Regions from separate parts of the Butyrivibrio sp. FC2001 genome, predicted to be linked through region 1. Evidence: predicted binding sites of a transcription regulator. Region 1 holds the regulator's gene; the other holds the start of a gene.

Region 1 (5,931 bases):
CCTTGTTCATACCGACGATAGCCTTAGCCAGCGTGGATTTACCACAGCCGGACTCCCCAGCCAGTCCAAGTATCTCGCCCTCGAAAACATCGATGGATACGCCCTTAAGCACCTGGTGTCTTCGCTTTTTGCCGAAGATATTTTTCCTATATTGTTTATAGTAAACCTTCAGATCCCTGATCTGAATTACCTTTTCCTGTTCCATATAATAACCTTATCTTGCGCGTTTAGCTTAGATCTATTTGCGGAATCGCTGCAATCAGCTTCCTTGTGTAGCTCATCTTGGGATGTCTGAAAATATCCTCAACATACCCGGTCTCAACTATATTACCACTCTGCATTACGATCACTCTCTTACAGATCTGTCTTATAAGCGACAGATCATGGGATATGAAAATAATCGCTGTTCCCTTTTCCCTGTTCATCTTCCGAAGGAGCTCAACAATCTGTGCCTGAATAGTCACATCCAGAGCTGTAGTGGGCTCGTCAGCTATAAGAATCCTGGGCTCACCTATCATCGCAGCAGCTATCATCACACGCTGTCTCATTCCACCTGAAAGCTCGTGAGGATATTTCTCGTACAGCTTCTCGGGGTCATGCATTCCAACAGCCGTAAGCATCTCGATGGCACGGCGCTTTCTCTCCTTTTTGTCGATATCCTTGTGATGGATTCTGAGAGACTCCTCCACCTGCCAGCCGATCTTCTTTACCGGATTAAGCGAGGTCATGGGCTCCTGGAAAATCATTGATATCTCATCGCCCTGATAAGACCTGAGCTCTTTTCTTGAGCATGTCAGAAGATCTGTGCCGTTAAACATTATCCTTCCTTTTTTCGTAAGTGCATGTCTTTTTAAAAGGCCTGCGATAGCAAGAGCGCTCATGCTTTTTCCTGAGCCTGACTCTCCGACTATACCTACTATCTCGCCTTCCTCCAGCATCAGATCGAAGTCCTCAACTACCGTCTCCGGCTTGTCGTGATCGTGAAATTCTATATGAAGATCTGCAACATCGAGAATTACATTTCCCATCAAAGTACCTCTTAATTCTTAATACGCTTGATTCCCTCTCCGAGGAACGAAAAGCCTAAAACCATCAGGACGATAACAAGACCTATGCTCATAACATAGCTTGGTCTGTTAAACAGATATCCCTGTGCGTCTGAAAGCATTTTTCCAAGGCTTGCGTGAGGCGGCTGCGCACCTATTCCCAAAAAGCTAAGTCCTGCCTCTGCAAGAACCGCATTATTAAAACCGATCATAACTGAAGAAAGCAGAACTCCAACAGTATTAGGAAGTATATGGACGAAAATTATCCTTATGTTCGACGCTCCCTGAAGTCTTGCAACTTCAACATAATCCATATTCTTACATCTGAGGAACTCTCCTCTTACAATTCTGGCAAAGCTTGGTATAAAGGATATTCCAAGAGCTATTGCGACCTGGTAGGTTCCGGTTCCGAAAAGGCTGACAAAAACCAGTGACAGCAGAAGACTCGGAAAAGCCAGCATCGCATCTATGATTCTCATGGTGATCTCATCACCTATTCCGCCAAAATATCCGGTAAGAGCGCCGATAATAGTTCCTATGCCCGCGCCTATGAGAATTGTAAACGTAGCGATGGCAACAGTGATCCTGCTTCCGTACATAACTCTGCTGAACACATCGCGTCCCATGTTGTCAGTTCCCATAATGTGCTTAAAAGAAATGCCCTGAAGCTTTGCAGACGCATCCATCTTAGTCGGATTGTAGGGGGTATAAAAAAGCCCTACGATTACCATAAGCAGAATAAATCCTGTGATAATAACGCCCAGAAGCAGGAAGGTATTCCTCTCTCCGGTGGCCTTATTCTTTTTAAACAGCGAAAAGAATTTTTTCATCATTCCTCCACCTCGATTCTGGGGTCAATGATTCTGTAAATAATATCAACCAAAAGATTGATAACAAGTACCATGATTGCTATGCCCATGATAATAGCCTCAACCACAGGATAATCACGGTTATTAATAGAAGAAAGAAGTATGCGGCTCACTCCGGGTATTCCGAAAACCTGCTCAATTACTATACTTCCGGCAACCATATCTGCAAGTGCCATTCCCATAAAGGTAATTACGGGGATCATGGCGTTTTTCAAAACATGAAGATAAAGAACAGCATTGGTGGTATTACCTCTGCTGTACGCAGTTCTTGTGTAGTCCTTACCTGCTTCCTCGATAACGGAGCCTCTGAGGAGCTTTGTAGCCATGGCTGCCTTTGGAAGAGCTATGGCAAATGCGGGCAAAATAAGGTATTTCAAGAATCCTTCAAGATCCTTGGTATATGATACAAAACCTCCCGGCGTAAAAATCTTAAGGATAACGCCGAAAAAGAAGGTCAATAATATTCCTGAGAAAAATGGCGGTACAGCCATCATGATCTGGTTAATAACCGAAATGACATGATCAATTATTCCGTTCTCATACTTGGCAGTGTAGATTCCAAGCGGAATTGAAATGATGACCATGATAACAAAGGACATTACCGCGAGGGTAAGTGTGATCGGGATCTTTTCAGCAAGCATGCCTGCTACAGGCATCTTGTAATCATAGGAGGTTCCCATGTCTCCCTGCAAAAATGCGAAAAACCAACGAAAATATCTGACAAGAAGCGGATCGTTGAAGCCCAGCTTCTCTCTGTACTGTGCTATAAGTTCGGGTGTTGCCTCTGTACCGAACATTCTGGTGACAGGATCACCGGGGATTAGACTAAAAGCAAGGAACACGCACAAAGATACAACGAATAAAGTAAGCACCATGCTCAAAACTTTTTTCAATATATATCTCATATGCGTGTTCCTCTTTTTTTTAATAATGTAGTACACCAGTCTTAAAAAAACTCGCCCAGTGTTACTGTGCAGGCTTAATCTTTGCTAAATCCTGCGCGTAAAGCGGATAGAATGTATATCCTGTAAATTTCTTGTTAAGTACTACAAACTCCGGAAGGTCCTGAATGTAAACATTAGCTGCCTTCTCTGCAAGAATCTTCTCGCATTCCTTGTAGTTCTTGGTCTTCTCATCATCATCTGTAGCTGCAACAGCTGCATCTAATGCTGCATCATAATCAGCATCATTGAAGTTCATGAAGTTGTTATGAGCATCAGATCTGAATCTGCTAAGAAGTGCATAAGCTGTAAGTGTAGAAGCGTCTACACCAACAACAGTTGACTGGAAGTTGCGGTTTGTGTAAACATCATCAAGCCATGAATTCCACTCAACCTCCTGGATTGTTGCGTTTACGCCGATCTCCTTGAACTGCTCTACAAGCACCTGTGCTGTATCAACATGCTGTGTGTAGTTTGAAGGAACAGTTATTGTGAAATCAAATCCGTTAGGATATCCTGCCTCTGCAAGGAGCTCCTTAGCCTTCTCGATATCCTGGTTGTAGGTATCGTTAAGTGATGCATCAAAGTATTTTCCAAATGAAGGGAACATACTACTTCCAATCTCAGTTCCCTTACCATCTGATACAAAGTCCATGATGGTCTGAGGATCGATTGCGTAGCAAAGGGCCTGACGTACCTGTTCGTTATCAAAAGGCGCCTCTGCGTTATTCAGGTAAAGAGCCTGAACAAGGTTCATTGTTCCTTCATAAACATCAAACTTGTCTGAAATCTGAGACATCTGAGCTGATGTTACGCGGGCATACATATCAATTGATCCACCCTCAAGATCCATAACAACTGAATCAGGGTTAGCTTCAATCTTAAGTGTTACGTCTGCGATGTATGCGGGCTCGCCCCAATACTCATCAAACTTTGTAAGTATTATGTTTTCCTGAGGTGAACGTGATACAAACTTATAAGGGCCTGTTCCGATGGGGTTACCCTCGGGATCCTCGTTGGAAGCAGGGATAATAGCTACTGTCATGTATGCCAAGAACTCTGTGTTTGCTTCCTTAAGTGTCATTACAATTGTGGAGTCATCCTGGATCTCGACTTTATCAATATTAGAAAAAGCCGATATCAACGGATCTGTTCCATCGGTACCGGCATTACGCTCTATAGAATATTTAACATCCTCTGCCGTAACCGTGCTTCCATCATGGAACTTTACTCCATCTCTGAGTGTGAAGGTATAAGTCATTCCATCTTCAGAAATTGTATACTCACTGGCTATAGCAGGCTGAAGATTACCATCCTGATCAGGCTTTACAAGTCCCTCGTATACATTAAACAGTACCTCTCTGGTTCCCGCCGATTTTGCAATGTGCGGATCCATACTGTCAATATCCTGAGGGATACCTACGGTAATCTTAGAAAGATCATCTGCTCCTGCGGTGTTATCAGCGCTCTCCGTTTTACTGTCCGTAGTAGAACTAGCTGTCTCGGTCGCATTAGTTACATCCGGGGTAGACTCCTCTGCCTTTTTACTTGAGCATCCACTCAATGTAAGAGTCAGTGTCGTTAACACAACTAAAAGAGATGAAAGGCTTCTCCTTCCAATACTTTTCTTTATCATGTTACAATCCTTCTTTCTTTATTTAGTTTTTTGTCCTATAAAACTATACGGAAAGAAGTCTGATATGTCAACAAAGCATTACTCTTTTTTCAGCAAAGGTGTGTTTTTATCTGTGGCGTCAGTAATGACTCCCTCTTCTTCCTTCTCAAGGACGATCTTAAGCTCATCCATGAAGGTATTAACATCCTTGAACTCGCGATAAACAGAAGCGAATCTAACATAAGCTACCGGATCAAGATTCTTCATCTTCTCCATGCAAAGCTCACCGATAATTCTGCTGGGAATCTCCTTCTGCTCAAGATTGAAAACCTCTGTCTCCACAGCGTCAACGATAGCGGTAATCTGTTCTGCGCTTACAGGTCTCTTATGGCATGCTCTGAGCACACCTGCTTCAATCTTCGCACGATTATAGGGTTCACGATTGTTATCCTTCTTGATAACAATAAGCGGAATAGTCTCAACCTTCTCATAGGTTGTGAATCTCTTACCGCAGGAATCGCAAACACGTCTGCGTCTGATGGATGTGTTTTCATCCGCAGGTCTTGAGTCAATTACACGAGTGTTGTCTTTACCGCAAAAAGGACACTTCATAGCATTAACCTTTCTGTGCATCTTGCACATCTAAAATCAATATTTAGGGTATAAATTCTAAACCCACACAAGTTATTGTAACATCTATAATCGCAATTTTCTATATAAAAATTGCAAAATCGCGCATAAAATTCACAAAAACGCGCAAACAAAAAGAGCAGTTGCTAAGCAACTGCTCGTAAAATCGTTAATTTTTATTTCTTCTGTAAGAAATCCGGAATCTTAAGGCTCTTAGCTTCTACAGAGCTTCTTACTTCAGGAGTACGGTTAAGTCCTGATGCAGGTCTTGTAGGCTGCTGTACGCCAACAGGTCTCTGTGTCTGTGCTGACTGAACCGGACGAAGTGTATCGATAGTCGGCTCAGGAGCGATCTGCTGAACCTGAGGCTGTACCTGCGGCTGAACCTGTGCCTGCTGAGGTGCTGCACCGGGTGTAACAGGAGCAGCTGTAGGCTGCTGAGGTGCTGCTACGGGCTTTGCAGCAGGTCTTGCCGGCATGACGTTTGCCTTGTCATCGATACCTGTAGCAATAACTGTGATGTTACATGTATCAGACATTGACTCGTCATACATAGCACCGAAGATGATATTAACATCATCGCCTGCAAGATTTCTAATATAATCAGATGCGGTTGAAGCGTCCATAAGTGTGATATCACCGGAAACATTGATGATAACATTGGAAGCTCCATCGATCTTTGTCTCAAGAAGAGGAGACTCAACTGCCATCTTAACTGCGTCTGCAGCTTTGTCATCACCCTTACCGGATCCAATACCGATATGAGCGATTCCCTTATCCTTCATTACTGTCTGTACGTCAGCAAAGTCGAGGTTGATTACTGCCGGTAC
Region 2 (5,931 bases), on a different contig from region 1:
CTCGGCTCTCCTCCAGCCTTCTATTTACCTTATACAGATCACTGATGGCACACAGCATACCGACACTCTTAACCCTTTTCCAGTCAATTGTGTCGGCAATCTTTACTGCATCTGCAAAACGCTGTGCTCTTATCAGCGATTTGATTTCTTCCGCTCGAATTTTATATTCTGTTTTATCCAAAATATTGTCCTCTAAAACTTTTTCATACTATATATAGTGAAATTTTAGCATAGCAACCTATTTATGTCAAAATTGTGTCATTAAAAATCCGCATATTTTCGCGGTTTTTCACGAATTTGTATCAAACTATTTTGAAGCACGTAGAAATATATTAAAATGTATGTACAAATATAGCTTTTATAAATGTTATTGGAGAGAAAATATATGCCAACTCTTGGATGTGCTTCGGGCACAAAAGCAGTAATTGAAAAATATAACCTAAGTATTCAAAAAAAATTCGGCCAGAACTTTCTTATAGATGATTCTGTTCTTAGCAGAACCGTGGAAGCCGCCGGAGTTACAAAGGAAGATACCGTACTGGAAATTGGCCCCGGAATCGGAACTATGACCCAGTACATCGCAGAGAGCGCCGGTAAGGTTATCGCTGTTGAGATAGACAGAATGCTAATCCCCATTCTTGCTGACACATTATCTGATTATGATAATGTAAAGGTCATTAATGAAGATATCTTAAAGGTTGATATTGAAAAGATCGTTCAGGAAGAAAATGGCGGAAAGCCTATTAAGGTTGTCGCAAATCTTCCCTATTACATCACAACCCCCATACTAATGAGACTACTTGAAAGTGAGCTTCCGATTGAGAGTATAACCGTTATGGTTCAGAAAGAAGTCGCTGACAGAATGGCTGAAAAGCCGGGATCAAAGGACTATGGTGCTCTTTCCCTTGCAATACAGTATTATACTGAGCCCTCTATGGTTCAGATTGTTCCTCCAAGCTGCTTTATCCCGCAGCCGGGTGTTGATTCAGCTGTTATCCACTTAAAGTGCCACAAGAATCCACCGGTTGAAACCAAGGACTCAAAGTTCCTGTTTTCCGTTATAAGGGCTGCCTTTTCACAGAGAAGAAAAACTCTGGCTAACGGTGTTACAAACGGAAATCTTGGTATATCAAGAGAGCAGGTAGTCTCTGCTCTTGAAAAGCTTTCTATTAATCCTTCTATAAGAGGAGAAAAGCTTAGCCTTCAGGAATTTGCCGATATTTCCAATCTTTTATATGATGAACTAAATAAATAAAACCTCAGGAGTAATTAATGATTTTCGAAACACACGCACATTTTGATGATGAGGCCTTTGATGAAGACAGGGCAGAACTCCTCTCATCAATGCAGGAAAATGGCATCGGTACTATTGTAAATGCCACTGCAAGTAAAAGGACCGTTGAGATGTCCTTGGAGCTTACCAAGAAATATCCCTTTATATACACAACTATTGGTGTTCATCCAAGTGACTGCGCTGAAATGGATGACGATGAGCTAAGATGGCTAGAGGATATGTGCTCTAATGAAAAGGCCGTAGCCGTTGGTGAAATCGGTCTTGATTATCACTATGATGAGCCCTCAAAGGACATTCAGAAAAAATGGTTCGAAGCCCAGATTGAAATGGCACGAAGAGTAAAGCTTCCTATCATTGTTCATTCCCGTGATGCTGCAAAGGATACTATGGACATCATGAAGACCCTTAAGACAGAAGAAATCGGAGGAGATATCCACTGCTTTTCATATTCTGTTGAAGTTGCAAGAGAATATCTGAACATGGGTTTCTATATTGGAGTTGGAGGAGTAATTACCTTCAAAAACGGAAGAAAATTAAGAGAGGTTGTAGAATATGCTCCCATCGAACAGATCGTACTTGAAACTGACTCTCCCTATCTTTCTCCGGAGCCCTATAGAGGAAAGCGCAATTCCTCATTAAATCTTCCTCTTGTTGCGGCAAAGATTGCAGAAATTAAAGGCATTACAGCCGAGGAAGTAATTGCCATAACTGAAGAAAACGCAAGAAAGCTTTATAACCTATAATAATAAATAGCTGTCGGAAATATTTCCGACAGCTATTTTCATAATCAGTTATTCAATTCAGAAAGAACTATCTTTCCTTCTTTTAATGTATCCTGAACCTTTATGATTCTCTGGTTCGATGAACCTCTGAATTTTAGTGAGATATTTTTAAGGTCGATAACAAATTCTCCGTCCACAAGAGTATCAATCATGGATAAAATTGCTTCCGTGTCCTCACTGTGGCAGCGCTTATTGTTTTTGTCATTAAGCTCTTCCCACACATATCCGGAATAAATCCAGATATTTTTATCATGAAGCTCATTTTTTACCCTCTCAATAAAAGGGCGAAGAGCCTTCTGATTAACTACTTCCATGGGCTCACCACCAAGGATTGTAAGCCCCTTTACAAAATCAGGGCGCAAGGATTCAATTATCTCGTCCTCCACTTCCTTCGTGAAGGGCTTTCCGAAATTAAAATCCCATGTTTCCTCGTTAAAGCAGCCCTTGCAGTGGTGAGTACATCCCGATACAAAAAGAGATGTCCTGATTCCTACTCCATTTGCAATGTCTGTAGTTTTTATCTCAGCGTAATTCATATTAAAGGTGCAATACTCTTTCTTTTATCTCCTGTGTTCTACCCTGGTTCCAGTACTGGGTTCCAATGTATCCACAGGTACGTCTTGCCACGTTCATCTTGGACTGATCAGTGTTACCGCAGTTAGGGCACTTCCAGATCAACTTACCATCGATGTCATTCTCGATCTGTATCTCGCCATTATAGCCACAGCACTGGCAATAATCACTCTTTGTATTGAGCTCGGCGTACATTATATTCTCATAAATATACTGCATTACAGAAAGAACGGCCTCAATGTTGTTGTTCATGTTAGGAACCTCTACATAGCTGATAGCTCCTCCCGGAGAAAGTGCCTGGAACTCAGACTCAAACTTGAGCTTTGTGAAGGCATCGATCTTCTCAGTTACATGAACGTGATAACTATTTGTAATATAGTTCCTGTCTGTTACTCCAGGAATCATTCCAAAGCGCTTCTGAAGTGCTCTGGCAAATTTGTAAGTAGTAGACTCAAGTGGTGTTCCATACAGACTGAAGGAGATGTTTGTTTCCTTTCTCCACTTTGCACACTTGTCATTCATGAACTGCATAACTCTGAGTGCAAAATCCTTTCCAGCGGGATCTGTATGTGTAACGCCCTTCATGAATTTAGTACATTCACAAAGACCTGCGTATCCAAGAGAGATTGTTGAATAGTTGCCATAAAGGAGCTTATCAATTGTCTCTCCCTTCTTAAGTCTTGCAAGGGCACCGTTCTGCCAAAGAATAGGTGCTACATCTGAAGGAGTTCCAAGAAGACGGTTATGTCTGCACATTAATGCCTTTTTGCAAAGCTCTGTGCGCTCTTCCATGATCTCCCAGAATTTCTCCTCGTCACCGCCTGAAGAGCAGGCTGCATCAACGAGATTTATAGTAACAACACCCTGGTTAAAACGTCCGTAATACTTGTGCTCACCCTCGTTGTAGTTCTGAGCCTTGGAGATATTGCCCTTGTTGCAAAGTCCCTCATTAGTATCTTCACTGTCTACTGTAAGGAAGCTTCTACATCCCATGCAGGGATAAACGTCGCCGCCCTTGTATTCCTTCATCTTCTTTGCAGAGATGTAATCCGGAACCATTCTCTTAGCAGTGCACTTTGCAGCAAGCTGAGTGAGGTACCAGTAACGTGTACCCTCCTTGATATTGTCCTCATCAAGAACATAAATAAGCTTAGGGAATGCAGGAGTAATATAAACTCCCTTCTCATTCTTAACACCTGTGATTCTCTGCTTGAGCATCTCCTCGATAACAAGTGCAAGGTCATCTCTGAGCTGTCCTTCAGGAACCTCGTCAAGATACATAAATACTGTGATGAAAGGTGCCTGTCCATTGGTTGTCATTAATGTGATAACCTGGTACTGGATAACCTGAACACCGCGCTCGATTTCCTTGCGGACACGCATCTCAGCAATCTCTTTTATCTGCTCATCTGTTGCTTCCATGTGTGCATCGATGAATTCCTGGCGCACTTCTCTTCTGAACTTCTGTCTGCTGACATCTACAAAAGGAACAAGGTGTGAAAGAGTGATACTCTGTCCGCCGTACTGTGAGCTTGCTATCTGTGCAATAGCCTGTGTAGCAATATTGCAGGCAGTTGAAAAGCTCTTGGGACGCTCGATCATGGTCTCTGAAATAACTGTTCCGTTCTGAAGCATATCCTCAAGGTTTACAAGACAGCAGTTGTGCATATGTTGAGCAAAGTAGTCAGAATCATGGAAATGGATGATTCCATCCTTGTGAGCCTTAACAACATCCTCGGGCAGAAGGAATCTGCGAGTGATATCGCGGCTAACCTCTCCAGCCATGTAATCTCTCTGTACACTGTTTACAGTGGGATTCTTGTTGGAGTTCTCCTGCTTAACCTCCTCGTTACTGCACTCGATAAGTGACATGATCTGCTCGTCTGTAGTATTAGACTTACGAACAAGAGCATGACGATAACGATAGGTTATATACTTACGGGCAACCTCGAACTTCCCGGACTGCATGAGGCCATCCTCAACCATATCCTGGATTTCTTCTACGCTGGCAGCTCTGGTAAGCTTTCCGCACTTCTCCTCTACCTGCGCGCCGATATTTTTAATTTGATCGTCAGACAAGCTCTGATCCGGAGTCACTTCCTTATTTGCTTTCTCGATAGCTGCCAAAATTTTTGAGCCATCAAAAGTAACTTCTTTTCCGCTTCTCTTTATAATCTTCACTGGTTAACCCCCTGGAAATATATGAATAAATTTAAATTTTTAGAAAAATAATAGCCACCCGAAACTATATCTTGTGGCTATATATAAACTATAATACATTATATTGTATAAATCAAGTAACAATTTATCGTTAGCGAAAATTTCTCACAAACTCAAGCCTGCTCAGCATTCTGAGGTATTTTGAGAGCCTTACGGTATCCGTTATTTCGTCTCCTGACTCGTAGTATGTCGTCTTGAATCTAACCACTATATCTTGTGGTTCATTAAAAATGATCTCATTATCCGGAGTGTTTTTAGCTTTTAACCCCATAACATCCCCAAGATGATTGATTGTTCCGTGATTTCCATCTATAAGATGTATGTTGTCACCGAGAATTTCCTTATATAAAGGCTTAAAATAATTAAAATGAGTGCAGCCAAGAACAAGACCACTATATTTTGTGTCTGAAGCATCAAGAGTCTTAAAGCGCTGCCTTATATATTCCCTCACCTCATCACCTTCAAATTCTTCTTTTTCAGCAAAGGTTACGAGTCCCGGCATCTCAAGAAGATCAGCCTTGTGCCCTATATCCACTCTGTTAAGAAGCATCTCAAGCTTCTTCTCTCTTAAGGTAACGGGAGTTGCCATAACAAGGATTCTTCTTTCATCCTCGGGAGACTCCTCCACTGCAGGCTTAACTGCGGGCTCCATACCAAGTATGGGAAGATCGTATTTTTGTCTTACCATGGAAGCGCCTACACTTGTAGCAGTATTGCAGGCTATTACGATAGCATCCACCTTCTTTTCTATAAGAAAGCGCACTATGCCATCCACATATCCCTTTATCTCATCCTCAGACTTGGTTCCATAGGGTACGTGCCTGGTATCTGCATAAAAAATATATTCCTCATCGGGAAATCTGTGGTAAGCCTCATGTAAAACTGATAGTCCGCCTATACCGGAATCAAAAATTCCTATTCGCATATCGTTCCTCGTTGTTGTATCATTATTAATTATGAAAGAATCATTTACACTCGAATTACAAAAATTATATGACGACTCACACGTAAGCTCCCTTGTACAGGAGGTATGTGAATACTACGCATCCGGTCTTGACTACG

Evidence for each region. The regulator NrdR, encoded in region 1, represses ribonucleotide reductase genes. The targets are predictions, from matches to a motif close to CACAANATNTTGTG.
Region 2: nrdD (anaerobic ribonucleoside-triphosphate reductase) is a predicted target of NrdR. The motif match lies at 4,893-4,906, and genes of this name have one in related genera.

What each region holds. Positions count from the first base shown of each region.
Region 1 covers NZ_KE384134.1:136,700-142,630, forward strand. The annotation lists gene G601_RS0119640 (ABC transporter ATP-binding protein) at 1-205, opposite strand, end outside; gene G601_RS24300 (ABC transporter ATP-binding protein) at 228-1,028, opposite strand; gene G601_RS0119650 (ABC transporter permease) at 1,040-1,876, opposite strand; gene G601_RS0119655 (ABC transporter permease) at 1,876-2,808, opposite strand; gene G601_RS0119660 (ABC transporter substrate-binding protein) at 2,882-4,492, opposite strand; gene nrdR (transcriptional regulator NrdR) at 4,571-5,083, opposite strand; gene ftsZ (cell division protein FtsZ) at 5,278-5,931, opposite strand, start outside.
Region 2 covers NZ_AUJH01000022.1:44,742-50,672, reverse strand. The annotation lists gene G601_RS0111090 (tetratricopeptide repeat protein) at 1-181, opposite strand, end outside; gene rsmA (16S rRNA (adenine(1518)-N(6)/adenine(1519)-N(6))-dimethyltransferase RsmA) at 386-1,255, shown strand; gene G601_RS0111080 (TatD family hydrolase) at 1,273-2,037, shown strand; gene nrdG (anaerobic ribonucleoside-triphosphate reductase activating protein) at 2,082-2,612, opposite strand; gene nrdD (anaerobic ribonucleoside-triphosphate reductase) at 2,614-4,830, opposite strand; gene murI (glutamate racemase) at 4,961-5,794, opposite strand; gene G601_RS0111060 (hypothetical protein) at 5,826-5,931, shown strand, end outside.